3 regions of the Exiguobacterium sp. ZOR0005 genome follow, and region 2 is predicted to be linked to each of the others. Evidence: riboswitches for the same ligand, from Rfam matches in the RefSeq annotation. Region 2 holds a riboswitch; each other region holds the start of a gene.
What was found. A riboswitch is a leader RNA that binds a small molecule or an ion and turns the genes downstream of it on or off. The one in region 2 is predicted to bind S-adenosylmethionine.
Positions count from the first base shown of each region.

Region 1: linked by a shared signal. The riboswitch ahead of L971_RS14450 (Na+/H+ antiporter NhaC family protein) and the one ahead of L971_RS11810 (aminotransferase class I/II-fold pyridoxal phosphate-dependent enzyme) in region 2 are both predicted to bind S-adenosylmethionine.
Region 3: linked by a shared signal. The riboswitch ahead of L971_RS05840 (2,3-diketo-5-methylthiopentyl-1-phosphate enolase) and the one ahead of L971_RS11810 (aminotransferase class I/II-fold pyridoxal phosphate-dependent enzyme) in region 2 are both predicted to bind S-adenosylmethionine.

Region 1 is NZ_JTLB01000039.1:2,127-12,777, reverse strand. Features, by position in the region: gene L971_RS14490 (DUF1836 domain-containing protein) at 1-439, opposite strand, end outside; gene L971_RS14485 (diacylglycerol/polyprenol kinase family protein) at 588-1,238, shown strand; gene murB (UDP-N-acetylmuramate dehydrogenase) at 1,385-2,305, shown strand; gene ald (alanine dehydrogenase) at 2,346-3,476, opposite strand; gene L971_RS14470 (CdaR family transcriptional regulator) at 3,608-4,831, opposite strand; gene L971_RS14465 (divergent PAP2 family protein) at 4,915-5,340, opposite strand; gene L971_RS14460 (rhodanese-related sulfurtransferase) at 5,457-6,398, opposite strand; gene L971_RS14455 (TVP38/TMEM64 family protein) at 6,623-7,264, shown strand; gene L971_RS14450 (Na+/H+ antiporter NhaC family protein) at 7,291-8,574, opposite strand; SAM riboswitch class I at 8,647-8,742, opposite strand; gene L971_RS14445 (GGDEF domain-containing protein) at 8,841-10,520, opposite strand.
Region 2 is NZ_JTLB01000025.1:60,475-71,125, forward strand. Features, by position in the region: gene L971_RS11805 (iron-containing alcohol dehydrogenase) at 1-1,009, opposite strand, end outside; gene L971_RS11810 (aminotransferase class I/II-fold pyridoxal phosphate-dependent enzyme) at 1,006-2,181, opposite strand; SAM riboswitch class I at 2,259-2,361, opposite strand; gene L971_RS11815 (AI-2E family transporter) at 2,532-3,632, shown strand; gene L971_RS11820 (MFS transporter) at 3,893-5,137, shown strand; gene L971_RS11825 (peptide MFS transporter) at 5,279-6,772, shown strand; gene L971_RS11830 (glutamine synthetase family protein) at 6,816-8,111, opposite strand; gene L971_RS11835 (SDR family oxidoreductase) at 8,305-9,345, shown strand; gene L971_RS11840 (general stress protein) at 9,393-9,716, opposite strand; gene L971_RS11845 (hypothetical protein) at 9,821-10,048, opposite strand; gene L971_RS11850 (GTP pyrophosphokinase family protein) at 10,143-10,651, shown strand, end outside.
Region 3 is NZ_JTLB01000013.1:91,703-102,353, forward strand. Features, by position in the region: gene folE2 (GTP cyclohydrolase FolE2) at 1-899, opposite strand, end outside; gene L971_RS05810 (TerC family protein) at 1,152-1,982, shown strand; gene L971_RS05815 (PadR family transcriptional regulator) at 2,082-2,651, shown strand; gene L971_RS05820 (DUF4188 domain-containing protein) at 2,623-3,081, shown strand; gene L971_RS05825 (acireductone dioxygenase) at 3,115-3,648, opposite strand; gene L971_RS05830 (methylthioribulose 1-phosphate dehydratase) at 3,663-4,280, opposite strand; gene L971_RS05835 (2-hydroxy-3-keto-5-methylthiopentenyl-1-phosphate phosphatase) at 4,277-4,927, opposite strand; gene L971_RS05840 (2,3-diketo-5-methylthiopentyl-1-phosphate enolase) at 4,924-6,078, opposite strand; SAM riboswitch class I at 6,150-6,252, opposite strand; SAM riboswitch class I at 6,458-6,561, shown strand; gene mtnK (S-methyl-5-thioribose kinase) at 6,643-7,797, shown strand; gene mtnA (S-methyl-5-thioribose-1-phosphate isomerase) at 7,794-8,828, shown strand; gene L971_RS05855 (sugar ABC transporter substrate-binding protein) at 8,821-9,888, shown strand; gene L971_RS05860 (sugar ABC transporter ATP-binding protein) at 9,888-10,651, shown strand, end outside.

The DNA.
Region 1 (10,651 bases), on a different contig from region 2:
ATCGGTAAAAATCGATTGGCGAGATGAGGTCGTCTTCGTCACGGTCCGGGTTGTTGAAGATGAGCGCAAGCAACGAACTCGTCTCCTCAAGAGAGAACAAGTGCTTCAAGTCGTCGAGCAAATAGATGATTGCGGCCTGTTGCAACGAGTATTTTTTGCCGACCCGAGGGACGCCGATAATTTTGCGGACTTCCCGCTTCGTCCAGTTTTGAATCGTCGTCGCCGACAAATGTTCGCCCGTCAACGTGTTCGCCAAAGCGACGATTTGGTTGATGGACAGGCCGTTCTTTTCAATATGAAACAAGTGGATTTTACGAAGTTCTTTTGGGAAGTGTTCACGCACTTCTTCCGGAAACAGGGCGATGGCCCGATCGACGTCGCCAACTTGCATGTAATGCAGGCAGTCCGCCAAAGTTTGAATTGAAGTTGCGTCGCGCATACAGCCACCCTTTCTATAGTCGGCTTCGATCGCCGTCTATACAGTCATTTGACCTCATTCTACCAAATGTTTGAAAAGGAAGCTAGGTTCTGGCCCGATTAAGGTATAATGTAAACGTATAAATTATGTAGCTAAAGGTGGTCTACCGATGAATGAATGGGTCAGCTCCATCCTGTCCATCGTCATAGTCCTAGTGTTCCTCGTCGGGCTCGAACAAGTCGGCAAGCGTCTAGGATGGACGGATGAAACAATTCGTAAAAGTGTACATATCGCGGTCGGACATTGGGCGCTGCTCGCCGTCTGGTTGATTGAGACATGGTACGTCGCAGCCGTTCCGCTCGTCTTCTTCACGTTCGCGAACGCATTCCTTCTTTATAAAAGTCCGTCACCGGTCCATCAAACCGAGCGGAAATCATTCGGCACGGTCTATTATCCGATCGCGCTGCTCGTGATCTTATTCTTCTTCTTTGAGACAGAACCGCTCGCCTTCTTGGCCGGGTCGCTCGTCTTGGCGTGGGGAGACGGATTGGCCGCCCTCGTCGGACGGAAGTATGGGACGGTGACGTACGACTTGTACGGGCAGAAACGGTCGTTCCAAGGCAGTATGGCCATGTTCCTCAGCTCGTATGCTGTGCTCTTTTTATTGTTTTTGTGGGATGATGTTCCGCTTTGGCAAGTGGTAACATATGGGTTTATCATTTCCATCGTTGCCACGCTGACAGAAGCGATTTCTTATCGCGATTGGGATAATTTCACAATTCCTATCGTAGTAGCAGTCGCTACATCATTATTGCTGTAAACCTTTTCTTCCATTGTAAAGAAAACGTTGCTTGTCACCTCTGTCAAACATTTGTATACTGTGTTTCGTACTGAAACCATTCAGCGACGTGCCCGGACGAGTCCGAAGCACCGATAAAAATAGAACGTAAAGGATTGAGTGAACGCATGAGCTTTTTAGATCAATTAGTAACAATCATCCCGGCCGATCGCGTCAAACAAGACGAGCCTTTATCGGCACACACGTATACAAAGCTTGGCGGCAACGCCGATTATTTCGTGGCTCCACACACGTATGAAGAAGTACAGGCGGTGCTCGAGCTCGCCCACCGCGAGCAAGTCCCGTTCATGATTCTCGGATTCGGCTCGAACTTGATCGTTCGGGACGGGGGTCTCCGAGGGATCGTGTTGAACTTGAACGAGTTGAAGACGATTCGCCGGGAAGGCGATCGAGTCATCGCTCAAGCCGGTGCCGCCATCATTGATGTGTCTCGTCAAGCGCTCACAGAAGAGTTGTCTGGTCTCGAGTTCGCTTGCGGCATTCCTGGAACGGTCGGCGGCGCAGTGTACATGAACGCTGGTGCTTACGGTGGCGAGACGAAAGACGTCATCTTGAGCGCGGTCGTCTTGACGCCGGCAGGGGAGCTGTTGACGCTCACGAAAGACGAGCTCGAGCTTGACTATCGGACGAGCCGGATTGCGACAGAAGGGCTCATCGTGCTCGAAGCGACGTTTGAATTAGAGCCGCTTCCTTACGAAGCGATCAAAGCAGTGATGGACGATTTGACGTACAAACGTGAATCGAAGCAGCCGCTCGAATATCCATCGTGCGGGAGTGTGTTCAAACGACCGCCGGGCTACTTCGCCGGGAAGTTGATTCAAGACTGCGGTCTGCAAGGGAAGCGGATCGGCGGGGCGGAAGTATCGCTCAAACATGCCGGCTTCATCGTCAACATTGCCGACGCGACGGCGACGGAGTATATCTCGCTCATTCGTCACGTCCAAGCGACGGTGAAAGAGAAGTTCCATGTTGAACTTGAGCCGGAAGTAAAGATCATCGGTGAAGACATCGCCGTCGAGAACGCCTAAATAAAACGCCCGAACGGAATCAGCCGTTCGGGCGTTTTACTTATGCTTGCAGTTGTTTCGTGACCGCTTCTGAAGCAGGGACGAACGGATAATCGAGGTCTCGGGCGACCGCCTCGTACGTGACCGTCCCATCGATGACGTTCAATCCTTTGAGGAGCGCCGCATTTTCACGGAGAGCCGGGAAGACGCCTTTTTGCGCGCACTCGATAATATACGGCATCGTCGCGTTCGTCAAACCGAGCGTCGACGTGCGTGGGACCGCACCTGGCATGTTGGCAACCGCATAATGTTGAACCCCGTAGCGCTCATACGTCGGCGCGTCGTGCGTCGTGATGTGGTCGATCGTCTCGCAAATCCCGCCTTGGTCGATGGCGACGTCGACGATGACCGAACCAGGTGACATTTGTTGAACCATCTCTTTTGTGACGAGCTTTGGCGCTTTGGCACCCGGGATGAGAACAGCACCGATGACGAGGTCGCTCTCGGCGACTTGTTTGGCGATGTTGTAACTGTTCGAGATGAGCGTGTTGATCGTGTTCCCGAACTGATCATCGATTTGACGAAGTCGGGCCGGGCTAATGTCCATGAGTGTCACGTTGGCTCCGAGACCGATGGCGATGCGGGCCGCGTTCGTTCCGACGACACCGCCGCCGATGACCGTCACGTTGGCACGCGGGACACCTGGGAGACCAGACAAGAGGATGCCTTTCCCGCCATGAGGCTTCTCTAAAATTTGAGCACCGATTTGTGCGGCCATCCGTCCGGCCACTTCACTCATCGGTGTGAGGAGCGGGAGCGTCCGGTCGACTTCGACCGTTTCATAGGCGATGGCGGTCATGCCTGACTCGACGAGCGCCTTCGTGAGTTCCGGCTCGGCTGCAAGATGTAAATACGTGAAGAGCGTCAAGTCGCTGCGGAAATAGCGGTATTCCGTAGGTTGCGGCTCTTTCACTTTGAGTGCTAGCTCGACGTGGTTCCAAACGTCTGCCGCCGTATCGACAATCGTCGCACCGGCATCGACATATTCCATGTTCGTGAAGCCGCTCCCGATACCGGCTTCCGTTTCGACGAGCACGTCATGTCCGAGCTCCGTCAACACCGCAGCCCCCATTGGCGTCAACGCGACGCGGTTCTCGTTATTTTTAATCTCTTTCAATACCCCGATTTTCATGATCCGTTCCCCTTTCGATCTGTTGACACAATTTGTTCACACTTCTAGTATAGACCGTTCCGAAAACGCTGTCTTTAGCCTGCATTCTAAAAACGAAGACCCCCACTTTGTGATAATTCACAAAGTGAGAGTCAGTCGTCTTGACGATATTGTCCGGCTTTGATCGCCAAATAGATGGCGGCCCGTTCCGGGAGGGAGACGCGGGTAATTTGCGTCAACTCTTCGATCCGCCGGACCCGGTACAGCACCGTGTTCGGATGAATGTGGAGATGGGCCGCGACTTGCTTCACGTTGCCGTCGAAATAGAAGTACCATTCCAGCGTCGTCACGAGTTCGGTTTGGTGAGCGTGATCGTAAGCGTGCAGCCGTTCGAGCGTGGGGTGCGTCTCGAGCCGGAGGCCGATCAGGCGCGCGAGGTCGGGAACGAGTTGATATATGCCGATCTGTTCGAACGCACGGGCGGTGGCCAGCTCGAGTGGGAATTTCCGTCGCAGTGAGGTCACACGTCTCGCTTCCACGGCCGCGTTATAGATTGTCTCGCTTTCGAAGAAACGGCGGCTGATGCCGAGTCGGGGTTCCGCTTCTGAAAACTTTTCCTGGAGCTGGGTCTCGAACCGTTCCGCCCACTCCACGAGTGTTGTCTCTTCTTCGGACAGCTCTGACTTCATGTAGTGCCAGACGAGCAACTGTTGTCCGTCAATCGCTTGGAGGACGACTTCAATCGCCTGTTGGGTCGCGAGCACATAAAAGAGCCGTTCCGCGAATTGCGGGGTAATCGGTTGCAGGCAATCGATTACCGTCAACCGGCTGGCCACAGCAATCGGCGCGATTTCGTTCAACCGCTCGTGATGGGACAGGCTCAGTGTCGGCGTGGCCAGAATATCCAAAAAGAACCGTTCGAGCTCAGCGTCGATGCGTCGTTCGTGCATCGCGATCGTCATGAGCAGTTTTTTGGCGATGTTGGCACCTTCTTGTAAAACAGTGAGCTCTTGCTCAGAAAAAGGTTGCGAGCGGGCCAAACTCCAAATATAGCCGAGCACCTCGTCTTGTTGTTTAATGACGACGGCGGCACGTTCCCCGAGACCGACTGAAAGGCGCGCTGGAATGACGACCGGTTCATCGCGATCGATCACGTTTTGTAAGATCCCACTCTCCCACAAGTCTTCGATGACCGCTTCCGGGACACGTCGACCGATGATGGTCGCGATTCGCGCCGGGTCCGTCGAGTCGGGATGCGTGCTATAGGCGATGAGTTGATGGTGGCGGTTTTCGATTGTGATGGGGGCGCGAATCGCTTGACCGATCGCTTCGGCGAGCGTGTCTAGAGACTCATAAGACTTCTGCAAAAAAGGCATGTCGATTCCTCCTCATCTTGAGTATACCGTCTTCGTTGTGAAAGTTCACAAAAAGATAGGGGAGGGCGACATGCCTTATATATTCAGATAGGGAAAAACAAACCGACGACGAGACCGAGCAAGGCGCCGACGATGACTTGGAACGGTGTATGACCGACAAGTTCATTTAAGATCGGGGTCTCATGCTTGATGCCTTTGAAATAATCATTCAACAAACGGGCTTGGAAACCGACCGCTTGGCGGACACCGGTCGCATCGTACATGACGATTGTCGCAAAAATCAAGGCTAGGGCAAACATGCTGGAGTCGAGTCCTTCCATTCGGCCGATGACGGTCGCTAAAGCGACGACGGTCGAGGAGTGGGAGCTCGGCATGCCGCCAGAGGCGAACATGATTTGTAGTTCAAAGTCTCTCGTTTTAATCAGTTCTGTCACTAGTTTTGCCGCTTGGGCGATAAACCATGCAAGGAGGGCGGCGAGTAAAGGTTCGTTAAACAACAATCGATTCACTTCCTGTCTGACAATAGTATCTTCACTATACCCGATTCTCGTCGTGAATAGACGTAAAGATTCTGTCAAAAAAAGCGCAAGGGATAAGGTCCCTTGCGCTTTCTGGTCGATTTTTGTTACCCGACGACGCCTTCAGTCTCCTGAAGTTTGTCCGCGATATTCTCGATGATATAGCGGTTGCGTGGATGCTCCTGGCACTCTTTCGAGCATGAACGCATTTGTTTCGGTTCACACTCTTCACAACAGAAGTGCTGGGCATTACACACCGGGTTGGCACAATTCACGTAACGGACCGTCTTCGTGCCGCAGTGCATGCACTCTGAAACGACCGATGGATTGACCGTGTTGACCGGGACGTTGATGCGCTCGTCAAAGACGTAAAGCTCACCTTCCCAATCCTCGCCTTTCGTGGCTTCGTCTTTGCCGTACATGGCGACGCCGCCTTTTAAGTGAAAAATGTTGTCGTGACCTTGATCACGCATATATGCTGTAAATTTCTCGCAACGGACGCCTCCGGTGCAATACGTGAGAAGTGTTTTCCCTTCGTAGAGGTCCTTATTCTCTTCGAGCCATTCTGGCATGTAACGAGAAGCCTCTACATCGATCTTGATCGCATTTTTAAAGTGACCAAGGTCGTATTCGTAGTTGTTACGAACGTCGAGGATGACGACATCATCGCGATTCATCATCTCTTTCCATTCTGCCGGTTCGAGGTATGCCCCGTGCTGTTTCGGCACGTCAAACTCGCCGTCAAAGCGCCACGTCACGAGTTCTTTCTTATGACGGACAAAAATTTTCGAGAACGCGTGCTCATCGACTTCATCGATTTTGAACTCGATGTCGCTGAAGAGTGGGTTCGCTTTCAAATCAGTCATGTACTGCTCGGTCTGTTCCCAAGTCCCAGAGCACGTCCCGTTGATTCCTTCGGAAGAAATCAAGATCCGTCCTTTGATGCCGAGGTCCTTACAATACTTGAGGTGCTCTTGTGTGAGCGTTTCTGGGTCTTCGATGTTGACGTACTTATAGTACAGCAAGACCCGCATTGATTTTGTTTCCATGGTTATTGCTCCCCTGTGTTCAGTTTTTTGCAGGAAAACGAACGTTGGGTTGTGTCGTTCGACGAATGGGCTTGCCTGCAACCACAAGTCCATTATTATATGATAGATATCACAGCGAAATTTCGCAAATACTTTTTAATTTTTTTTGAACACGGCAGGGGGATGTGTCCTGTGGCACGAATTCGGGTAAAACAGAGTAACGAAAGCCGAAGGTGGAAACTCATATGCTCACATCTCTCGAACAGTGGATCATCCAATTGATTGAATGGCTTCAAGAGTTGCCGGGGGGGCCGTGGGCCGGTCTCGGCGCCCCGTTCTTAGAAGCGATTTTTCCGTTTCTTCCACTTGTCCTCATCATTTCAGCGAACGCGGCAACATATGGATTCCTGCTCGGGGCGTTATTATCATGGGTCGGCAGTTTGCTCGGGACAATTCTTGTCTTCTCAGCTGTCCGCTACGTGTTCCGCAAACCGATGACGCGCTGGCTTGAAAAACATAAGAAAGGCGTCTACTGGCTCGAACGGATCAACCATATGAGCCCGGTTTCACTCGGGTTCTTGTATTCGTTGCCGTTCATCCCAGTCAGTCTGATCACGTACTTACTCGCGCTCATTCAAATGCCGCTTCGGACGTTCATCATGGCAGCCGGGTTTGGGAAACTGCTTGTCGTCTTGATTTTCTCAGTGATCGGTGACCAATGGGAAGAATTTATCCAAAGTCCGTTCCGCTTGTCGATGCTCGGCCTGTTGTTGCTCGTCTTATGGGCAATCAGCCGCGGACTTGAAGAACTTCTTAAACGGCGCGCCTTCAAAAAACGCAACGAACAGCTCAAACGTGAACTCGAAGCAAAAAGAACGACCTTGTGAAGTCATGCTTCACAAGGTCGTTTTTGTCAGGCCCGCTTCTTGAAGCGCGGGAAGTTGAAGGCAATCGCCAGTCCGCCACAGATGAACAAGAGGAACGGATAAAACATGTACGGCACGAGAGCCGGTGATGCCGTGTTCGTCAATTCGGCGGCGATGAGCAATTGGGCTCCGTACGGGAGAAGCCCTTGTACGCCACACGAGAAGATATCGAGCACGCTCGCCGATTTCTTCCGTTCGATGTCATACGTGTCGGCGATGTTCGCCGCGAGCGGCCCGGCGACAAGGATTGAAATCGTATTGTTCGCCGTGGCGACGTTTGTCGCACTGACGAGCCCGGCGATGCTCCACTCGGCGCCGGCCCGTTGTTGGATGCGGGCAGTGAGGGCGTCTCGCAAATAAGTGAGCCCTCCGTTATGCGAGATGAGTCCGACGAGCCCGCCCATGAAGAGCGTCAAAATCGAAATCTCTGCCATCCCGATCATCCCGTCGGCCATCGCCGTGACGAACGCTGTCACGGACAAGGTTCCGTCAAGCAGACCGATGATCCCGGTCAACACGATGCCGCCGAGCAAGACGAGGATGACGTTCAACCCCGTCAAGGCGAGGACGATGACGGCGAGATAAGGGATGAGCTTATACCATTCAAAAGCAGCGACTTCAATCGTCGATTCTCCGCTCGACAAGACGGCGAGGAGAACCGTCGTGATGACGGCCGCCGGCAAGACGATCCAAAAGTTCGTGCGGAACTTGTCGCGCATGTTCGTCCGTTGCGTCCGGACCGCCGCGATCGTCGTGTCCGATATGAACGACAAGTTATCTCCGAACATGGCTCCGCCAACAACGGCAGCTGCGGCGATGGCGATATTGACCCCACTCTCTTCATGGATGCCGAGGGCAATCGGGGCGAGCGCCGCGATGGTCCCGGTCGATGTGCCCATCGCCATTGAGATGAAGGCCGCGATGACGAACAGGCCACTCAAAAGAAGCGATGGCGGCAACAACGTGAGCGCCGCGTTGACGGTCGCGTCAATCGCCCCGATCTCACCGGCAACGTTCGAAAACGCCCCGGCGAGCAGGAAAATAAAGATCATAATCAAAATGCCGGGGTTGCCCGCGCCTTGCGCAATGCGCTCGACGGTTTGCGTGACACTTCCTTTCGTCATCATCGCCGCGACGATCAAGGCGATGAGTGCCGCAATCAATACAGGGAATTTGTAAAAATCGCCATAGTAAATCCCGGCCCCGATAAAGAAGACGAGAAAGACGAGTAAGGGCAACAGTGCCCATTTGTTAGCTGTCGGTTGTTCCAATCGTTTCACCTCATTCATAAAAATAAAAAGAGAGCCTTTTTGAAAAAAGGCCCTCTTTTACAAGAAACACTTTTTTCATCTTTCGAGCAGAGCGCTCGCTGGATTTGGCACAGGTTCCCCGCTGCCGAGACTTCACAGGGCCAGTCCCTCCGTCTCTCGTGATAAAAAAGTCGTATGATTAAGTTATAAGACACGTTCCCTAACCTATCTGTTTCGAATCGGTTTGTCAATAGAAAATCCCCACGCTCTGTGAGCGTGGGGGCGGATCAAGTCGTCAAATAGTTGTAGTGGGCGACTCGGTTGCGCCCGGCGTACTTGCCGCCGACGTATAACGCCCGGTCGGCGTTGCGAATCGTGTCATCGAGTCGTTTGTCACCGAACGCCTGAATCGTGTCGACCCCGATCGAGGCGGTCACTTGAATCGCGATTCCCTCGACATAAAACGGCTTGTCTTCAATCTTTTGGCGAATGCGTTCAGCGATTTCGACGGCCTGGTCGACGTCGCAATGATTGAGCAACAAGATGAACTCTTCTCCGCCATAACGGGCCGCGAAGTCATCGGTCCGCAGCGCCTGACGGATGCGACGGCCAAATTCTTGAAGCACGCCATCGCCGACTTGATGGCCATGTGTGTCGTTAATTTTTTTGAAAAAATCGATATCGAGCATTGCGACCGAGATCGGATACATAGAAGCGTCTGAGATTTGTTGAATCCCATATTCATAAAATGCCCGGGCGTTCGCGAGGAGCGTCAAGCTGTCCGTCCGGCTCTCTGTATAGAGGCGATCCCGTTCGTGGCAACGGCTGATCGTTCGATTGAACGACTTGAGCAGTTTGACGATTTCGCGCTGGATGATCAGCGGATAGCCGTAGACGTGCTCGCCGGCCATGACGATCCACGTGCGAATCCCTTCGATTTCCTCGGAGCGGACAGAGATGAAGCTGTGGTAGTCGTCGTGGAACTCATCTGACATCGGTGCGTCCCACTCGAAACGCATCTCATACTCGACGGACGATTCGTTCGGATACGTCGATTCGAGCAAATCGAAGACGCGGGGACGTTCGATCGGTTGGCGCGTCTTTAAATCGAAATAGAGCGATCGATCGAACACCGTGAACTCGACGAAACCGGCGTCGTATTGATTCAACCGTTCGCATTGACTGAGGAACACTTCGATGGCTTGCGCCTCGCTTTGCGACAGCGACACGGCTTCTTTTGCTTCATCGTACTGTTCGATGAGCGATTTGAACGCGTCTTGTCGTCCTTTTTGAATCAACAGTCGTTTGATGAAGAACGTGAGCGCGGCGGCAATGCTACTGACGACGAGCAAGTTCGTCTCGCGGAAGAAGGAAGCCGCAAAGATGAAGACGAGACTGACGATATACGTATAAAACGCGATGTTCAAGAAGTCGCGGACCGGCACGTCGACCCGGAACCACCAACCGACTTGGTACTTCTGCAGTACCGTATTCAATACGATGGCGGCAATCAACCCGGCGACGGGGAGGAACGAGTCTTGCGTGTAAAAACCGAGCCCCGTCTCACCACCGAGCGCCAAGTAGACGCTCGCCGGAATCGCTAGTTCTAGAAAAGACGTGATAGCGTTCCACGGATACGTGAAACGGAAGCGCCGGAGCGCGACGCGCGGCTTCAAGTTGACGAACTGGAAGACGAGCAACCCGATTTGGTTGACGAACAGAGCTGTCTCAAAGTCAAAGAATAAAAAGATAATCAGGACGATACTTTCAGAAAATGTGAAATAGACGCCTTTGCGCTCGATGGAGTCGAGTTGGAAGATGATGACGAGCAAGGCGATCAAGATGAACGGCAACGGCTCGATGGCCGGCGCGTTCAATACGCCTGTCGCAAACAGTGTGATCGTCAAAAGTACAAAAGCACTCCAAATACCCCAGCCGAGGGCAGACATCTTACGGAAATGGTTCATGGCCCCTCCTATGTGGGAAAAGTCGATTATGTATCGTAAAAAATTCGGCATGATGAGGCGGCAGTCCTGCCTATTCCTCATAATGGCCGAATTCTAGCATTGAGTCTATATGAATTATCCTCTATAATGAA
Region 2 (10,651 bases):
AAATAGTTTTCTGTAAAGTTTCAAAAATTATTTTCAAATAGTCACTATCAAGCGGTTCGGGCAACTGTTGCAACGTCGTCTCCCTCATAACCGAGACCACGAGACGTGGGATATCGTCCGCGGAAAGACCGAGCGCGTCGAGCGTCGGCGGGGCCTCCACTTGCTCGAGCCACGAACGAAGCACAGCCACGTCGGGCGAGCGGCGCAAGGACTCCTGAACGAGCAATCCGAAACCGACCTTGTCCCCGTGCAGGAACGCATGGGTCGCCTCGAACTCGCTGAGTGCGTTATGGACAGCGTGCGCGACGGCGACCCGTGTCCCAGCATCCCCGAAGCCACCGACAGCTCCGCCGATGGCGAGCACGTGGTCGACCGCGTAGCGCGTCCCTTCGCTGTATGAGCGGAAGGCGGTCTCGGTTAGCTCGATTTCGAGCAGACGATGACATTGCTTGGAGAGCGCGATTCCGGCATCGACACCCGCAACGGTCGAGGTATCACCGCTCAAATAGCGGGCCTCATAGAACTTCGCGACCGTGTCGATGACCCCGGCTCGGTAATAATCGAACGGTGAAGACGCGATGACCCGGGCGTCGACGATGACGCGTTCGATGATGACACGGAATACGTCGTACCGGTCGTAGCTCCCGTCTTCCCGGTACACGACGCTGAGCGGGGTGAACGCCGCACAGTTAGAAGCGAGCGTCGGGATGACGATGAGCGGGACGCCGTTGCGCACGGCGACGAGCTTGGCCGTGTCGACGAGCTTGCCGCCACCGATGGCGACTAAGACGTCCGCTCCGTCAAGGTCGACTCGGTCCGCCTCGCGATCCGTGCACTCGCCTGCGAACGATGTTGCCGGATACGCCTTCAAAGAAGGAAGCAGCCGTTCGACGACGGGGTAGCCGTGTCGCCCGCGCAACACATGCACCCGGCGGCCTCCGATCAGTTCGCCGAGCCGATCGAGGGCATCGTCGTCGTGGTCATACTCGAGGACGGCTTGACGAATCATGCCCGCACCTCCTCATAAGCGGCGAACAGCTGCTCGATGCGCGCGACGGCCTCGTCAATCTTCGGTTCCGGCGAGACGAGGCCGAACCGGACGTACTGTTCACCTTCCGCGCCGAAGAAATATCCTGGCGTCACCGCGACGCCTGCCTCATGGAGCAACTTCTGCGAAAACGACTTGGCATCTCCCTCCGGCACTCTCGCCCAGACGAAGAATGAACCTTTCGGGGCCGGGACGTCCCAACCGGCTCGACGCAACCCGTCCACCAATCGGTCCCGCCGAGCCTCGTATAGACGGGCCAGGTCATCGCGGACGGATTTTGGTGACTCGAGCGCTGCGACCGCCGCCTCTTGGATGGCCGAGAAGACGCTGACGTGGACGTGGTCTTGATACGTGTTGATCGCCTCGATGATATCCTTGTTGCCGACGGCGAAGGCGACGCGCCAGCCAGACATGTTGAACGCCTTCGACATCGTGTACACTTCGATGCCGACCTCTTTCGCCCCGTCGGCTTGAAGGAAGCTCGGCGGGACATGGCCGTCAAAGCCGATACTGCCGTAGGCGAAGTCGTGGACGACCATCAGTTCCCGCTCCTTGGCGAATTGCACCGTCTCCTCGAAAAAGCGTGGCGTCGCGACGGCGCCGGTCGGATTGCTCGGGTAGTTCAAATACATGAGCCGCGCCCCGTGCGTGTCGAGCGTCTCGTAATCCGGAAGAAAATCGTTGTCTTCTGTCAAGACGAGGTCGTGGACGCGCGCCCCGGCGAGCCGGGCCCCGGAGATATAGTCCGGGTAGCCCGGGTTCGGGAGCAGGATGCCCTCCCCTGGTTCAAGGACGCATTGTGGGAGCGTGATCAGGCCCGATTTCGACCCGATCAAAATTGCGACCTCGCTCTCGGCATCGATCTCGACCCCGTACTCGTTCAAGTAGAACGTCGCCACCGCCTGTTTCAAACGGCTTTGCCCACGGAATGGGCCGTACTGATGCGTGTCCGGATTCGCGAGCGCCGTCTCGAGCGCCTCACAGATCGGCTTTGGCGTCGGCAAGTCCGGCGTCCCTTGTCCGAGCCGGATGATGTCGGCCCCGGCCTGTTCGAGCGCGACCACTTCTTTCGCGAGCCCGACGAAATGTTGGGGTGGTAAAGTTTTAAGTAAGTTTGAACGTCTGTCTGCCATGGATGGTCCTCCTATGCAAAAAACACCCCTTTCCACGGAAAGGGGTGTCGAGATACGGACGTATTCAAACAACCACCTTCCCATCTCTCAAGGTCACCTTGCTGGAATTAGCACAGTATTGGTATACAATCTGTTGCTGAAGCTTCATCGGGCCAGTCCCTCCGCTTCTCTTGATAGAAAGTGTTTATATGCGATTTATGTGTAATATGTCCTTTAGTAAACCAAACGTTACCAATCCTGTCAATCCTTATTTTGAAAATTGCTATGGCCTCTTGAAACCCTGAAAAAAAACGGTCATAGTAAAAGAAGAACGTTATTCTGAAAAAAATATAGGATGAGGGGATGGACTAGTGGAGCTAAACCGTCAGTTGATTTGGAAATTAATTGTGATCGGCCTAATCTTTCTCGTCTTATGGCGAGTCATCAGTGAGCCGGACACGATCTCTCGCGTCTTACAATACACGTTTCAACTGTTGACGCCCGTCATCATGGGAATCGCCATCGCCTTGTTGTTGAACACGGTCCTTTCTTATATGGAAGAGCGGTTCGCACTGAAACGATATCAAGGGCTGTTGATCGTCTACGTGACGTTCATCGGGTTGCTCGTCATCTCGGCCGTGACGCTGTTCCCGCGGATATATTCGAGTGTCTCGTCGCTCATCGAGGAGCTCCCGTTTTACATTCGCCAAATCGATGGGTTCTTAGGGCAGTTGAACACGTTTTTACACGATTATAACGAGACGATCGCTCAGACGCTCGACTTCAAACGATTCGAGGAACGTTACTCCGGTTGGGTCGAGGCGGCCGTATTGTCCTCGGTCAGCTACGTCTCGAGCTTCACGATGACGCTCATCAACTTCTTGATCGGCATCGTCATCTCGATCTACTTGTTGAAAGACAAGGAAGTGTTCGCCCGCATGTTCAAGCGTCTGCTGTATGCGATGTTCCCGGTCGCCACGGCGAAGACGACGATCGACATCTTCCAGGAGATGGACTATATCTTCAAGCGCTATATCATCGGCAAGTCACTCGACTGCCTCATCATCGGTGTGATGGCCGTCGTCGGTCTCCTCGTTATCGGTGCACCGTACGCGCTCTTACTCGGTGTCATCATCGGGATCCTGAACTTCATCCCGTACGTCGGCCCGCTCCTCGGCATGATCCCGGCGTTCATCATCACATACTTCTATGACCCGTTCACGGCCGTTCTCGTCTTGGTATTCATCTTCTTGCTACAACAGTTCGACGGATTGTGGCTCGGACCAAAGATACTCGGCGACAGCGTCGGCATCACCCCGTTCTGGGTCATCACCTCGATCATCATCGGCGGCAGTTTGTTCGGCCTCGTCGGGATGTTCGTCAGCGTGCCGGTGACGGCGATGATTCAAGTCATCTTGTCGCGGCTCATCGATTACCGGCTCACCCGCAAGAACTTGAACGAGCTCCTGTAGCTAGAGAAATGTGTTGACATATTGAAACTATCTGTCATACATTTGAAACGTAGACACACGACATTCACGAAAGGAGGCTGCCCCATGTCAGTCATGAACGTACCACAAACGAAACTTCATATTGACGGGCGGGCGCCTCGACTTTTCTGAAAAAGATCGGTTTTGCCTGCCCATCCGTGGCATGCGCAAATTTAAAGGGACGAGTATGCTTCCGTGCATGCTGCGTCCCTTTTTACTTTCTCAGAAACAGGTGAACCCGTATGTATCAATCACTCAAGCGGCTCGACCGCAACATTTGGATCCGTTTTCTCGGGGAGACGATCACCGGCGTCATGATGTTCATGATCGCCCCGTTCCTCGTCCTCTACTATAGTGACAAGCTCGACAGTTACGTCCAAGTCGGGATCATTTTGGCGACCGGACCGATCATGGCGCTCATCGGCTCGGTCATCGGCGGACGTTTCGCGGATATCTATGGCCGCAAGCCCGTCATGATGATCGCCATCATCGGGGATGCGCTCGCACTCGTCGGCTTCGCCTTCGCCGACTCGTTCTGGCCGTTGTTGCTTCTAAACGCGATGCTCGGTTTGACGAATTCACTGTTCCACCCGGCTGCGAGCGCCATGGTCGCCGACGTGACCGAACCGGAGCAGTTGAACGAAGCGTTCGGCTTGCTCCGCATGGGGCACAACATCGGGGCCGCGTTCGGTCCGCTCCTTGGCAGTGCCGTCCTCTTCCTCGACCGACAATATATCTTTTTCGCGGCGGCAGTCGTGTTCGGGATCTATGCGCTCGTCCTGGCCAAATGGATTCGTGAGACGTTGCCGGAGACGACCGAGCACGAGACGTTGTCGAACCAAGACGTGTTGCGCGTCTTCGCCCAGGACCGCGTCTTCCTCGTCTTCATTTTCGCCGGCGTCTTCATCTCGATGGGCTTTGCCATCGTCGAGAGCATGTTGCCGCTATTCTTGCGAGAATCGTTCCCGACGTTCACGGACCGGCAAAACCCGTTCGCATACTTGCTCGCCTTGAACGGTATCATGGTCGTCTTGTTCCAGTTCCCGATCGCCTCGAAGCTCGGCCAAAAACCGTTCGGGAACGTCATGCTCGCCGGGGCGACCGTGTTCGGTGTCGGCATGATGCTCCTCGCCGTCGTTCCGCGTCTCCTTTATTCAGTCGGCACGCCATATCTCATGCTCGTCTCGATCTTGCTCGCCGTCTATGCGTTCTATACGCTCGGGGAGATGATCATGTCACCGGTCCAACAGACGTTCATCGCCATGATCGCGCCTGAGAACATGCGTGGGGCCTACAATGGGGCCGCCAGCATCCAGTGGTTGATCGGGGGCGTGACGGCGCCGCTGTTCGCGAGCTTGTTCTTCAATCGCGGTGCCGGCCACGTCGCCCTCCTCCTTGTCGGCCTCGCCAGCTGCGTCTCCGGTCTCATCTACTGGCAGCTCGGACGCCGGGTCCGCGCGACAGAAGCCAAACAGAAGACGGCTTGACCTTAAGACCACACTAAACCCCGCTGTTTAGTGTGGTTTTTAGTTTCATTTCATTATAGTTAAATTTTGAAGCGGAAATTCGTTTTTACTTTACAAACATAACGGTTCTTTTTATGATATGAAAGTTGGGAGGGATCTTTCATGGAAAGAATCGATAAACAGAAAATCGTGGACAGCGTGCCACAAAAAGGTTTTTTCGGACAACCTAAAGGATTGTTCACGTTGTTCTTCACAGAGTTTTGGGAACGTTTCTCGTACTACGGGATGCGGGCCATCCTTGTCTTTTACATGTATTACGAAGTGTCCGAGGGCGGTCTCGGCCTTGACCGAAACGTCGCCTTGTCGATCATGTCGGTGTACGGGGCGCTCGTCTATATGTCTGGGGTCATCGGCGGCTGGCTCGCGGACCGCGTGTTCGGGACGTCACGGGCCGTCTTCTACGGCGGTGTGTTCATCATGCTTGGACATATCGTCTTGTCGGTACCAGGCAGCCTGACGTTCTTGTTCATCTCGATGGGGCTGATCGTCATCGGCACTGGTCTCTTGAAACCGAACGTCTCGAGCATCGTCGGCGACTTGTACCATGAGACGGACCGTCGTCGCGATGCCGGTTTCAGTATCTTCTATATGGGCATCAACCTCGGGGCGTTCATCTCCCCGCTCATCGTCGGACAAGTGCAGGCCGATTACGGCTTCCATTGGGGCTTCGCCCTCGCCGCCGTCGGGATGTTCATCGGGCTCGTCGTCTTCATCGTCACGAAGAAAGGCAATCTTGGGTTAGCCGGGTCTTACGTGCCGAACCCGTTGACGCCGTCAGAACGGAAAAATGCGATCAAATACTCGACCATCGCCGTCCTTGTAATCGGTGGACTGCTCGCCGTCTTGATTCCACGCGGGCTATTCACGATCAACACGTTCATCGGACTCGTCGGTGTGTTCGGGATCGCAATCCCGACAATCTACTTCATCGTCATGTATCGCAGTCCGAAGACGACAGAAATCGAGCGGTCGCGCATCATCGCCTACATCCCGCTCTTCATCGCCTCGGTCATGTTCTGGGCAATCCAGGAGCAAGGGGCGACGATTCTCGCCAACTACGCTGATCAACGGACAAACTTGAACTTCCTCGGTCTCGAGCTGCGCGCGGCGTGGTTCCAATCACTCAATCCGCTGTTCATCATCATGCTCGCGCCGGTGTTCGCCTGGTTATGGGTCCGGCTCGGTGACCGTGAGCCGAGCATCCCGGTCAAGTTCGCGTTCGGCATCTTATTCGCCGGACTCAGCTTCTTGGTCATCTTGCTACCGGCTTACTTCGGAGGGCCGGACACGCTCGTCAACCCGCTCTGGCTCGTCCTCAGTTACTTTATCGTCGTCCTCGGCGAGCTCAGCCTGTCACCGGTCGGACTGTCGGCGACGACGAAACTCGCACCGGCGGCCTTCTCGGCCCAAACGATGTCGCTTTGGTTCTTGTCGAATGCGGCGGCACAAGGAATCAACGCCCAGCTCGTCCGCTTTTACTCGCCGGAGAATGAGATGATTTACTTCGGTGTCATCGGTGGCGCCGCCATCGTCCTCAGTCTGATTTTGTTCGCCCTCGCACCGGTCATCAAACGCTATATGCGCGGGATTCACTAAAAAGACGCCACTCCTCACGTTGGAGGAATGGCGTCTTTACTTATTACTTGCGGACTTGGATGAGCGACAAGTAACGATCGATCAAATCTTCGTTGAAATAGTTGTGGAAGCTGTCCGACTTGAGCGATTGAATCGACTCGTGGAACGTCGATGGGAGCGAGGCGATGCCTTGGCTCTCGATTTGTTTCGCCGAGTACTCGAACAAGTCATCTTCGTTTGGTGCCGACGGTTCAAGCTGTTGCTCGATTCCTTCGAGACCGGCGTAGATGAGAGCGGCAAGCGCCAAGTACGGGTTCGCGCTCGGGTCCGGGTTGCGGACTTCGACGCGTGTCGCACTACCGCGCGATGCCGGGATCCGGATCATCGAGCTTCGGTTCGACGGGCTCCAGCAGATGTTGACCGGCGCCTCGAAACCAGGGACGAGACGTTCATACGATTCTGGGAGCGGGTTCGTGAAGATGGCGGTCGCACGCGCATGCTTCAAGATCCCTTCGATGAAGTGACGGGCCGTCGTAGACAGACCGTAATCCGCATCCGGCTCCTCGAAGGCGTTGTCTGTCGGTTTTCCATCCTTATCGTTCTTCCAGACCGAGATGTTCAAATGCATCCCCGAACCGTTCACATCGCGGAGCGGCTTCGGTAGGAATGACACTTTCGCGCCCTTCTCTTGGGCGGCGAGCTGGACGATCTCCTTGAAGAACTGGATATTGTCGGCCGTACGGAGTGCATCGTCATACTTGATACCGATCTCATGCTGGGCCGGCGCCACTTCATGGTGGACCGCCTCGATATTGAAGCCGACTTCGCTCAAGCGGTTGGCGATATGTTGGCGTACCTCATAGCCTTTGTCTTCCGAGCGGGTCGAGAAGTATCCGGCCTCGTCATAAAATTCACCGTTCTCGTCAAAGATAAAGAACTCCGGCTCGGCCCCTACGAAAATTGAGTAGCCGTCACGGGCAGCACGCTCGAGCGCATCTTTCAAGACGTTCCGGGGATCAAACTCGTATCGCTCCCCTTCAGAAGTACAAACGTCACAGAAGAAGGCGAGGATGCTCTCGTCACCGTCTTTTTCGTACCGTGGACGATCTAAATCCGGGCGTAAGAATAAGTCTGAGTTTTTGATGGAAGAGAACCCGTCGATGGACGATCCGTCGAACATCGTTTTCCCTTCAAAGACTTCCGGCAACAATTTTGCAGACAGCGTCAATAGCTTCAAATCTCCGAGGACGTCCGAGAAATACATATGGATCTGGGTGATCCCTTTCTCTTCGACCGCTTTCTCAATCTCTGCTTGCTGCTTCCTGTAGCCATCCTTATCAGTTCCGAATAGATTTGCCATGATTCTAAAAAACCTCACTTAAGTTATTTGACAGGTCAACACTGTCATGACGTACCTTGCGTACGCTTCTCTTTAAGTCATAACCCACTTTAAAAATTGTTAAACCCCAAAATCGAAAACAAATGATCAAAGTGGCTCGAATGGCCCCATGTTGGTATGATGGAGGAAGACTGAGACAGAGAGGAAGAACACTGTGAACATATTTATGACAGGCGCGACAGGATTTTTAGGAGGACGGTTGGCACGGGAATTGATCGAACGGGGGCATCGGCTCTATCTGCTCGCCCGCTCACCGGAAAAAGTGAAGCGCACCTTCTCGACGACAGAACTTGCATCCATCGACGTCCTCGCCGGGGACTTGACGTCTCCCCTTCTCGGCGCCGATGACGCATTCATCGGGACGAACAAAAAGAAGATCGACCTGGTGCTCCATATGGCAGCGCTCGTCAAGTTCGACGAAGAGCTCCGGGACGAGCTGTTCGAGACGAACTTGACTGGGACGAAACAAGCACTCGCGCTCACGAAAGCGCTCGAGTGCCCCCGCTTCTTCCACGTCAGCACGGCCTATACGCTCGGTGTCCGTGAAATCGGACATGAGACGCTCTATGCGACGGACCAGCCGTTCCATAACCCGTATGAGGAGAGCAAAGCCCATGCGGAACAGGCGGTCTGGGACGAGCGGTATCATCTCGACGTATCGATTTTCCGTCCTGCTATCATCGTCGGGGACTCGAAGACCGGCGAAGCCGACTCGAAATTCACGATGTACGGCTACATGCGTGCGCTCGAGGTGTTCAAGCGCCGCCTTGAACGTCGTGGTGCGCCGGACGGGCCGATTCGTCTCGTCGGCTCCGAAACGGGGACTTCGAACCTTGTCCCGGTCGACTACGTTGCTGACGTCCTTCTCGCCGCGATCGAACACGCTCGTCCGAACACGATCTACAACGTGACGAATGACACACCACCGCGCAACGAAGACATGCTCGACTACATGAAACACGCGCTCGCCTTCCCTCATCTACACATCACGGACACACCGACATCGTCTTTGAGCGTCGTCGAGCAGGCGTTCAATGACATGGTCAAAGTATTCAACCCGTATTTGAATCGCGACATCAACTTCGTCGATACGAACACGAAACAACTTCTGGCCGAGGCCGGGTACGCACCGCTCGATTTGAACGAACGGTCACTCAAACGAATCGTCGACGCCTATTACGATACGAAATCATGAAAAATACGGACCTGACGCGCGCGTCAGGTCCGTTCTGCATGAGTGCATTATGATTTGTCGCAGACGAGAACGATCTTGCCGTCTTGAATCTCGCCTTCAAGCGATTCGACCATTTCTTTTGTCAAGCCGAGGCTTTCCAACTGTTCGATCCGATCGTCTGAGTTTTTCGTGAATTTCGAGACGAGTGACTCCCAGAGCCCTTTCTCCGTGATGCGGTAAGGCTGGACGCCTGCTTCAGCGGCGAGGCGGAGCGTCAATTCTTCGTCTTTCGCGAATAAGTAAATGTGTTCGTTCACACAGCCGCCCGAAACCATCCCGTTCACTTCATGGTCGACCGACATCATATCTCGTACAATTCTCGTTTCTAACATTATTCATCCTCCTAAACGTTCACCTTCATAAAAATCGAATAATATACTATTCCCCAAAAATGAGACGTAAAACCCGATTTATGGTGATCATCGAAAAGGCATCCTCACACGAATCGAACCGACCAGCACTCAATCGCGAAATGTTCGACGAGCGTTTCAATCCGAGCCCGCTCTTCCTGTTCAGAGGCGACCGCTGCACACGTGGCAGTGAAAGATAGCGTCGTTCCTTGTTTTTGGATGCGCGAGATTCGGTAACCGGACTGTTGCAAGAGGGACGCCGTAATCTCCAATATTTCTTGTTCGCTTGATTCGAACGAATGGTGTGCTCTCATATTCGTACCTCCGACTTGATTTCCATGTTTGCGTCATATGTGTCCTCATTTCAATGATGCTATACTTAAGACAACGAGACAAGGAGTGATACGGATGCCGACACAAGACATGAATGCGATCATGCTCGATTACTTGAATGAGAAGGAAGACTACGAGGCGTTCGCCGCCAAGCTGAAACAACTACTTAGCGAATTACTCGATGATGCCGGAATTCAGTTCCATTCCATCGTCGCCCGGGCGAAGGAAGCCGAGAGCCTCTACGCCAAACTATCAAGGAAACCGTATCAATACCGGTCGCTCCGTGACGTGCAAGACTTGGCCGGTATTCGGATCGTGACTTATTTTCACGATGACGTGCGCGCCGTCGCCCAAATCCTCGAAGAAGAGTTTCGGATCGACCGCGAGCAGTCGATTGACAAGTCGACGTTGCTCGACCCGAACGAATTCGGGTATTTATCAGTCCACTACGTCGTCGGGCTGAACGAAAAGCGGCTAGCGCTCGGCGAATACCGCCGCTATGAGGAGAAAGAGGCAGAGATTCAAGTCCGGTCGATCCTGCAACACGCTTGGGCCGAAATCGAGCACGACCTCGGGTATAAGAA
Region 3 (10,651 bases), on a different contig from region 2:
CGTTTATCGAACGTGATCGAGGCAATCGCGTCATGTTGGTGAATCGATTCTTCGTTCCGACATTCGACGAAGAAGTTGACGACTTGCTTCATCTCGTACAAGTCGGCTGCGATTAAACGGACCATGTCTTCGACGAAGCGCGGGTTCTCGTACGCGATCTCTGTCGCGCGCTTCTCATCCGGACGTTTGAGGACCGGGTGAAGCGGTGCCGAGGCGTTCGACTCGGCTGCATCGAGAAGAGCGAGGCGCCAGTCAAAACCGTCGAGCGACGTCTCGTCGAGGCCGGCCTCGATCGTGATGTATCCGCGTTGGTTATGGGCACTGTATTCACTGATTTCCTTAGAACACGGGCAAAGCGTCGTGACGTTGATGACGAGACCGACCGTGACGCTCGCTGTCCCCGTCTCAAGGTTGTACGACACGCGGTGCATGACATCAGCGTTCATGAGACCGCTGAGGCCCGTTGCTGGCGCTTTTCGGCTAAAGAACCATGGGTAGCGGATCGTGAGTTGCCCTTCTGTTTGCTCCATTCGCTCGGCGAGCTCTTGTGCGAACTCGATGAGCGACGCGTTCGACACGGTCCAGCCTTGGTTATGGTACGCGTCGAGCTGTTCGGTAAGGCGTGACATGTTGATGCCTTTCCGATCCTGCACGAGTGACGTTGTCAATTCGAACGTCGCGACCGTTGCCTGGATGCCGTCTGGCGTCTCGATGTTGACCGGGTGTTTCACGTTTGAGATGCCGACGCTGTCGAGCGCGAACAAGAAGTTTTTCGGTGTATTCTGCAAATCGATCATTTTATCTTTTTCTGTCGGTTTCGTTCCCTTGATTGGCGGGACCGAACCGAATAATTTATGTCGTTCTGCTTTAGTAGGTAAAGCGACATGGCTTGTAGACATAATCGGATTCTCCTTTTTTGAGAGGGTGGGGACCACCACTCGTTCTTGTTAGGATTTTATCACGAAACGTACGTGAACCGGGTATCAATTTGCTCTCTGAACATGCTGTGAACCTGTTTTTAGTGAGAAACTTCATAGTGTGAAAAAAAACGATTGCTTTTAAAAAGAAATCGGAATAGAATGTTCTCGTGAACTTAAAAAAGTAGTCACTATTAAATATGAAGGAACACAACTAAAAGGAGATGGATTTACATGGATTGGCAGTTAATTCTGCAGTATGCTTGGATCGTCGTTGTCCTCGTTGGTCTTGAAGGGCTATTATCTGCAGACAATGCGCTCGTCTTGGCTGTCATGGTCAAACATTTGCCGCGCACGGAACAAAAGAAAGCATTGTTCTATGGCTTACTTGGAGCGTTCGTATTCCGCTTCCTCGCACTGTTCCTCATCTCGTTTTTAATCAACGTCTGGCAAGTGCAGGCACTCGGTGCCCTCTACTTGATCGGGATGAGCGCGAGACACCTGTATATGACGTATAAGGCGCGTCATATGGCACCGCATCAAGACTTGGCCGCAGAAGCGAAAGCCGAGACGGCCGTCACGGAGCGTCCGGTCTCGCGTAAAGAGTTTTGGTGGACGGTCGCGAAAGTCGAATTCGCGGACATCGCCTTCGCGGTCGACTCGATTTTGGCGGCGGTCGCGCTCGCGGTCAGTCTCCCGGCACTCGGTCTCGGTGAAATCGGCGGCATCGACTCCGGTCAGTTCTTCGTCGTCTTGCTCGGTGGACTCATCGGTGTCGTCTTGATGCGTTTCGCCGCCCGCATTTTCGTGAAGCTGTTGCACGAGCGTCCGACGCTCGAGACGGCCGCCTTCATGATCGTCGGTTGGGTCGGGGTGAAACTGACGGTACTCGTCTTAGAACATGATGGCTTTAAACAATTAATAGAAGGAACACCGTTCGAGTTCATCGGACTCCCGCACGGGTTCGTCCACTCGACGGGTTGGACGCTCTTCTTCTGGTCGGTCATGGTCGGTATTGCTCTATGGGGTTGGTTCTCATCGAAACCGTCCGCGGTCAAACATTAAGCGATGTGCCTCGACATGAGGCACATTTTTTTGTTTTGTTCTTCTACATACGTGGTACATATCAAATAGATAGTATCTTTTTGATATAGGAGACGGAACATGCCGCGAGAAAATGCCACACGCTACGCTATATTGGGGCTTTTGACGACAACATGTCGCACGGGTTACGAAATGAAGCAGATGATTGATAACAGCCTGAGTCATTTTTGGAAAATCAGCTTCGGACAAGTGTATCCGACATTAAAAACACTTGAAAACGAGGGGCTTATCATTCAATCGAATGAAGGCGATGAGCGAAAAGCGTATGAATTGACCGAATTAGGTAAAGACGAGTTAAAGCGATGGCTCGGTGAGAAACCGGATGAATTGCCGATTCAGCGAAATGAGCTGTTGCTCAAGTTGTTTTTTGCCAGACATGAACCGATTTCAGAGACGATCGAGAAAATTGCTCATCATGAAAATTTATTAAGTGCGCGCTTGAAGACGTATGACCTGATTGAAACGATGATCCGTTCGAGTGATGCGGAATCGCCGGACGCCCTGTACTGGTTGTTGACGCTCGACTACGGAAAACGACAGACGGTTGCACTGATTGAATGGTGTGGACAGGCAATTCGTACGCTTGAAGGGGGAATAGACGATGGAACGGAAAATGGCCGTCCCAAATGAAGAAGTCGTCGTATTTGTCATCGGTTTACGGGTAAATCGGTTTCGTTCGATTCGGAAATGGTGGCCAGCTTTCAGTGCCATGCCTGCGATGTTGAAGGAGTTGTACACACAACGGGATTTAGGTTTTCTATCGCATGAGATGACCGTCGGCTGGCGCTCTGTCACTCTCATTCAATATTGGCGTTCAAGCGAGGAACTTCTCGATTATGCACACGGCAAGCTGCATCTTGAAGCTTGGAAAGCGTTCAACCAGAAAGCACGGTCGAGTGAAGTCGTCGGGATTTTTCACGAGACGTATGAAGTGAGCAACTATGAGACGATGTACGTCAACTTGCCGACACGTGGACTTGGCAAAGCGCTAGGGGCTATCGATGTCGTGAAGGCGCGTGAGTCGGCTAAGGAACGGTTGGCCGAACGACAAATGAAATGAAAGAAGCGGACGAGCGACTCGTCCGCTTCTTTATTATGCTGTCACGTCTTCTTTGTCGTAGATCGGCACCCAACCTTCCGTCGTCACGAAAATACGGACGGCGACGACTTGGCGGTCGGCTTGGAGTGTGAAGTAGTGGCGCGTGTTCACCGGCACCGAGATCAGGTCGCCCGGGTTGAGCTCGATGTTGAAATAGCCGCGCTCGGCGTCGTCGATGGCGAAAATCCCGTGGCCGCTGACGATGAAACGGACTTCGTCATCGGTATGATGATGTTCTTTTTGGAAGTTGACGAGCAGTTCGTCCAAGTTCGGTGTCGCCTCCGACAGGGAGATGACGTCCGCTGTCTTATAGCCGCGGCGCTCGGAGACGTCTCGGATCTCGTCGCGGAACGTCGCGAGAATCGCTTGTTTGTCTTCGTCGGTCAGTTGATAGTTTTCTTGAAGGTCAGCCGGGAGCTTATCGATGTCCCACTGCTCATACAAGATGCCGCGCGACTCTAAAAATGCGCTCACTTCAGCTTGGTCGACGTAACGTTCTTCTGTTTGTTGGAAATAGATGGTTGCCATGATTCAATTCCTCCTTATGAATGGACGCCTAGGGCGCGTAGTTTTAACGTGTAGCTGAACAAAAATTCATAGGCCTCCAAGTAACGTTTCGCCGCATCGGGTGTCTCGCCCCATACAGTGATGCCGTGATTACGGATGAGGACGGCACCGGCGCTTGAATGGACATGTCGGGCGAACGCAGAGGCAAGCGTCGGGATATCGGCGTGGTTGTCGATGATCGGGACGCGGACGACGGCGTCTTCTTCCCAAAAACCGAGCGCCTTGATGATCTCTTGTCCGGTAAAGACGACTTCGCCGTTTGGGGCGTGAAGTTCTGAGATGACGTTATTGTCGACCGTATGGACGTGAAGGGAACATGCGGCCTCTGTTTTGTTGAACACTTCGACGTGGAGCAGCGTCTCGGCGGACGGTTTACCGCTTTGTTCACCGATCAATCGTCCGGCCGCATCGACGAGGACGAAATCTTCGGCTGTCCGCTTTCGTTTATCACGTCCGCTCGCTGTCACTAAAAATTCGAGCGGGTCGTCCGAGACGCGGATTGCCAAATTCCCGCTCGTTCCGGGGAACCAGTCGCGGGCGGCGAGTTCGTCTTTAATGTCGGCGAGTTCGAGCCAACGTGCGGTCACGCTCATACGGGCACCTCCTTCAAATGATGAGTGATTTCGTCAAACGTCTCGAACGGGTAATAGTTAATGCCTTCTGTCTCACAGAGCGTGATGAGCTGTCCGCGAGCGTAGACGAAGTCGGCCTGCTTGGCGATCTCGAAGTCGGTCACCGAGTCACCGATGACAATCAAGCGATCATCAGGATTGACGATGCGACGGGCGATTGTCGGTTTGCAGCAACCACAATCGTTCGTACAAGACGCATCGCAAGCATGCGGCCAGTCGATGCGTACCGTCTCCGCGGAGAAATCGGCGACGTTGCAGTAGATGTGGTCCGGGTCAACGTGCCCGCTTAAAATCGGATGGACGAAAAAGTCCATCCCGCCGCTGACGACGTCAAACTGCCACTCGTTTTGACGAACTTCTTCCAAAAAGTGAACGAATCCGGGCCGGAGTTGAATATGTCCTACCAAATAGTCGCGATACGCCGTCTTCTCGGCACTCGGCAACAAGTGAAACATCTGACCGACGCCTGCCCGGATCGAAATGTGTTGGGCGAGCACATCCTCTTTGATGGCGTGCCATTCCGGTGGGGCGAACGCCTTCATGAGGGCGATGATGTTGTCCTCGGCTGTGATCGTCCCGTCAAAGTCACAGAGGATATGGACCGTCATCGCGTCGACCACACCTTGAGTGCGGCATCGAGTGCATCCGTTCGACCGGTCTGCCCGAGCGCCTGCTCGATCGCTTGTCGGAAGGCGCGGGCACCGGCAGCGGCGCCGTCCGGATGACCGTGAATGCCGCCGCCGGCGTTGATGACGACGTCCGTACCGAAGTCGCGGATGATGTCTTCGACGAGCCCCGGGTGAATCCCGGCCGACGGGACCGGTAAGATCGGCTTCGACCAGTGCGGTTTGGCACTGAAATCGCGAATCGCGAACGCCTCGTCTGGAGGTGTCGCGAGCGAGCCGTAAGGGGACGGGAACAGCGTCAAGTCGGCACCGGCGAGACGAATGAATTTACCGAGCAAAAGCGAGTGGCTGATTGACCCGGTCAAGGCACCGGCGAACGCCGGATGCGCCAAAATCGGGACACGGATGGCGGGATCTTTCGCCAGCTCCCGGAGTGCATCGAGTCCGTATGTATAGACGTTGAACAACAGTGCCGTCGCGCCCGCCTCGATCAAGCGGCGTGCTTGGTCGCGCAACCCGAACACCGGGCCGCTCAGCGTGACCGCATACAGTGCGCGTTTTCCCGTCGTGTTGAAGTGTTCTTGAATCACGGATGCGCCGATGCGCGCTCGCTCAAGCGAAGGGGTGAGCGGATTGTCGTACAAGATCTCGTCGTCTTTGACGATGTCGATGCCACCGGCGAGCTGGTCGCGCAGTTGCTGTTCTAAAAACTGTAAGTCCCGTCCGATGACGCCTTTAAAGATGCTCATGACGAGCGGGCGATCGTCGACGCCGAGCTGGTCGCGAATCCCGTCGACACCGAACTTGGCGCCAGGGAAGTCGGCTGAAAGTGATGCAGGTAGCTCGAAATCAATCAAACGGACCGAGTCATCGAGTGACAGTTTCCCAAACGTCGTCGTCAATATCGACGAGAAGTCAGGACTGACGTTTTCAATCGGGTACCGGATCGTGAACCGGCTCGTCGCGTCTGTATGGGACGTCGAGACGACCTCGCCGCGGTACGCCTGTAACTGTTGTCGTTCTAAATGGGGCAAGTCTGTCCACGTGCCGACGGTCAATTCGAGCGCGATTTTCTCGGCGATATCGGCGACGCGGTCAGTACGGTTGATTTCATAAGTGGCAATGATGCCCATGGTCGTTCCTCCTTCCGGTCACACAAAAAATGACCCCATGCCGAGGCAAGAGGTCATCATAAAAAAATGAACTCTTATCTCTCAGCTTACGCTGCAAGAATTAGCACCGTGCCCAATCGGGTCGGTTGCTGCGACATCATCGGGCTTGTCCCCTCCGTCTGCTCTTGATAAGAATATGATTTGAAGTTGTGAAATTTAATTGAATTTTTGCACAGAATCGTCACAGCGTCAATTCCTTTTTTTGAAAAAAATTATTTTTGAAAGTTGTTTCCATATATGCAAAGAAAAAGTGGGTCGGCTCGTCACAAATCGTCGTTGACAAGCATGGCGCACAGTCCGTAATATTCATCACAACACGTTCACACAATCGAATACGACACTCTTATCGCGAGTTGGCAGAGGGAATTGGCCCGATGACGCCGCAGCAACCGACCAGTAAGGCACGGTGCTACATCCACCAGACAGACGTCTGAAAGATGAGAGGAACAACCAATTTGGGTGTGCCTCTTTCTCGCGGAGAAAGGGGCTTTTTTTGTGGGAATCATACCGAAAGGGGAAACAATCATGGCATATCAACCATTTACAGAACAGACCATCGTCGAGCACGTCCGGGCACTCGGATTGATCGAGGAAGAGGGAATCGCCCAGTGTGAAGAGATCGGTGACGGCAACTTGAACCTCGTCTTTCGCATTCGTCAAGGCGAGACGAGTTTGATCGTGAAGCAAGCGCTCCCGTACGCGAAAGTCGTCGGGGAGAGCTGGCCGCTCACGCTCGAGCGGGCCTGGATCGAGCAGTTGGCGCTTCGGGAGTTCGCTGAAGTCGTTCCACGATTCGTACCACGAGTGATCGGGAGCGACCGCGCCCTCGCCTACACGATTTTAGAGGATTTGTCTGAATATGATATCGTCCGCACCGGTTATCTCGAAGGGAAGACGTATCCGGAGCTGGCCCGTCACGTCGGCGAGTTTTTAGGGGAGACGCTGTTTGTCACGTCCGACTATGCGGCCGGACCAATCGAAAAGAAACGAAAAGAGCGGGAGTATTACAACCCGGAACTGTGCGACATCACAGAAAAACTCATCTTCACCGACCCGTATAAAGATGCCGAATCGAACAACATCGAGGCGGAGCTTCGCCCGGACGTCGAGCGTTTGTGGCAAGACAAGGCGCTGAAAGTCGAAGTGGCAAAACTGAAAGTCGGGTTCGTCACGAAACATGACGCCTTGCTTCACGGCGACTTACATACCGGCAGCATCTTCGCGACGTCACAGGAAACGAAAATCATCGACCCGGAGTTCGCGTTTTACGGACCGTTCGGTTTTGACGTCGGTCAAATCATCGCTCATTTGACGCTTGCGACGTTCCACGATCCGCTCAAGCGGTTCGAACGGTTCACCGACGTCCTCACCGTCTGGGAGACGTTCGAGAAGACGTTCCGTCACAACTTCACGAGCGCCGTCGAGCCGTTCAATACGGAAGGGTACGTCGACGACTTGCTCGGAACAATCTTCAGCGACACGATCGGCTACGCCGGTTGCGAGCTCATCCGCCGCGCCATCGGCCTCGCCGGCGTCGCGGACCTCGAGACGTTACCCGAAGTGGCCCGTCTCGAGCGAAAACGTGATGCGCTCGCCCTCGGCGCCACCCTCATCAAAGAGCGGCACACCGTCGATTCGATTGACGACCTCGTGGCACTCCTCTCGGGGGTGCGCGTATGACCGTCCAAAACATTCGTTTCGACGCATCGACCCATGAGCTGGTCCTTTTAGATCAGACGCTCCTTCCGCACGAGGCGCGTTACGTGACGATCGAGACGCTCGAAGAAGCCGAACGTGCGATTGAGACACTCCAAGTCCGAGGCGCACCGGCGATCGCGTACTTCGGGGCGTTCGTCTTGGCGAAAGAGGCAGGACGATTAGTCGACGACCCGGATTTCACGCGTCGCCTTGAAATCGTCGGACGCCGCTTGATCGCGACACGGCCGACGGCGGTCAACCTTCAAAATGTGATCGAGTCGCTCCTCGAGCTGAACGTCGGGGACGATTTTGAACAGATTGCCGGGGAAATCGAACGACGTGCCGTTGCGTTATATGACCGCGACGTCGACACATATCGCTCTATCGGTGAGCACGCACTGACGGTATTACCGGCAGGTGGGAACATCTTGACGATCTGCAACGCCGGTGCCATCGCGACGTCACGTTACGGTACGGCACTTGCCCCGTTTTATGTCGGTAAAGAGCAAGGCGTCACATTCAACGTCTTCGCCTGTGAGACGCGACCGCTTCTCCAAGGGGCCCGTCTCACAGTCTGGGAGCTCGACCAGGCCGATATCGATGTCACGCTCATCACCGACAATATGGCCGCATGGACGATTCAAGCGAAAGGCGTCGACGCGATCATCGTCGGGGCCGACCGCATCACGCGGACGGGTCACGTCGCCAACAAGATCGGCACGCTCCAACTCGCCGTGCTCGCCAAGCATTACGGGATCCCGTTCTACGTCGCGGCACCGCATTCGACGTTCGATTTGACGGCGGACGATGCGATTGAAATCGAGGAGCGGGACGCGAAAGAAGTGACGCATATCGGTGGCCAGCCGACGGCTCCTGTCGGTATCACCGTCTTCAATCCGGCGTTCGACGTCACGCCGCCCGAGCTCATTACGGGGCTCATCACCGAGGCGGGCGTGTTCGAGGCGAACGAGACGGCCATCACACATCACGTAGGGGGAACGGTTCATGTCTAAAAAACTATTGATTTTACTATTCACGTTCGTGTTGGCGCTCGTCGGCTGCACGAACGAACAAGCGGCGACACCGAAACCGGCCGAGAAGACGCCGGAGACGAAACCGGTGTCCACCTCGAACGGCACGTTGCCGAAAGACATCGACGTCGCCCTGATCATGCAAATGTCGATCGGGACGTTCTCGTCGCAGTACATTAACGGCGTGACCGAGCAAGTCGAATCGTTCGGCGGCAATGTGAAAGTGTATAACGCTGACAACGACTTATCGAAGATGGCGAGTTATGTCGACACGGCGACGACGCAAGGTGTCGATGTCATCTTGATCGACCACGGGCGTGCCGACCCGTTGAAAGAACCGGTCCAACGAGCGCTCGACAAAGGCATCAAAGTCGTCGCGTTCGACAACGATTTGACGAACGAGGGCGTGACCGTTATCGACCAGGACGATTATTCGCTCGCCTGGCGTTCGCTCAAGGCGCTCGCGGAAGATTTGGACGGCGAAGGGAAAATCGTCACGATTTGGGTCGGCGGCTTCACGCCGATGGAACGACGCCACACGATTTATGACGCGTTCTTGAAGCGTTATCCAGGCATCGAAGAAGTGGCCAAATTCGGTTCAGCGACGAACAACACCGCACTTGACACGCAAAGCCAGATGGAGGCGATTTTGAAGAAGTATCCGGAAGGCGAGATTGACGCCGTGTTCGCGATGTGGGATGAGTTCGCTAAAGGTGCGAGCCGTGCCATCAAACAAGCGGGGCGCGATGAGATTGCCGTCTACGGTATCGATTTGAGCGACGAGGACCTCCAGCTCATGCAAGAAGACGGGAGCCCATGGAAAGTGACGGCGGCGACCGACCCGGCTGAAATCGGTCGTATCCAAGTCCGGTACGCCTACCAAAAACTCGCCGGCGAAGAGACACCGTCAATTCATTCGGTCGACCCATATCTCGTCGATCGTGACGTCTTGCCGGACGAGAAAGTGACAATGGACGACCTCGGTCAATACGTGCCGAACTGGGGCGCGTCAGACGCGGCCTGGTCAGATTGGATGAAATGATGATTCGGCTTGAACGCGTCACAAAACAATACGGGGACGTGACGGTTCTCGACGACGTCACGTTCGGGCTGCGTCGCGGTGAGATTCATGGCCTTCTCGGCTTAAACGGGGCCGGGAAGAGCACGTTAATCAAGTTATTGAACGGCACGACGACACCGACGTCCGGGTCCATCTCGCTTGACGACGAGGCCGTCGTGCTCACGCCGGCCGAAGCGATTCGACGCGGGGTCATCACCGTGTCGCAAGAAGTCGATGATGCGCTCTATCTCGACTTACCGGTCTATGAGAACGTCGTGCCGTGGCAGACAGTCAAAAGGGTTCAACCGCGCGAATTGAAGCGACGGGCGACGGCGTATTTGAAGCGTGTCGGCCTCACGATCGATGTGACGAAACCGAGTGGACATTACCCGCTCAGCGTCAAACAACGGATTTTAATTGCAAGAGCGCTTGCGAGCGAGGCGACGTACCTCTTACTCGATGAGCCGACGGCGGCCTTGTCGACGGACGACGCGGCGGCACTGCTCACGTTGTTGCAGACACTCGCCGAAGACGGTGTCGGCATCCTCCTCATCACTCACCGCTCCGAGGAGCTGTCGCGTGTCACGACGACGACGACGTTTCTCCGTGATGGGCGACTCGTCTATGAAGGGCCGTTCCAACCGTTGTCGACCGAAGACGTCCATACGCTATTGAGCGGGACGTCACTTGTAGATGAGTTGGAAAAAGCAACACCGACGAACGAGGTTCAACTGAAGGCGACGCT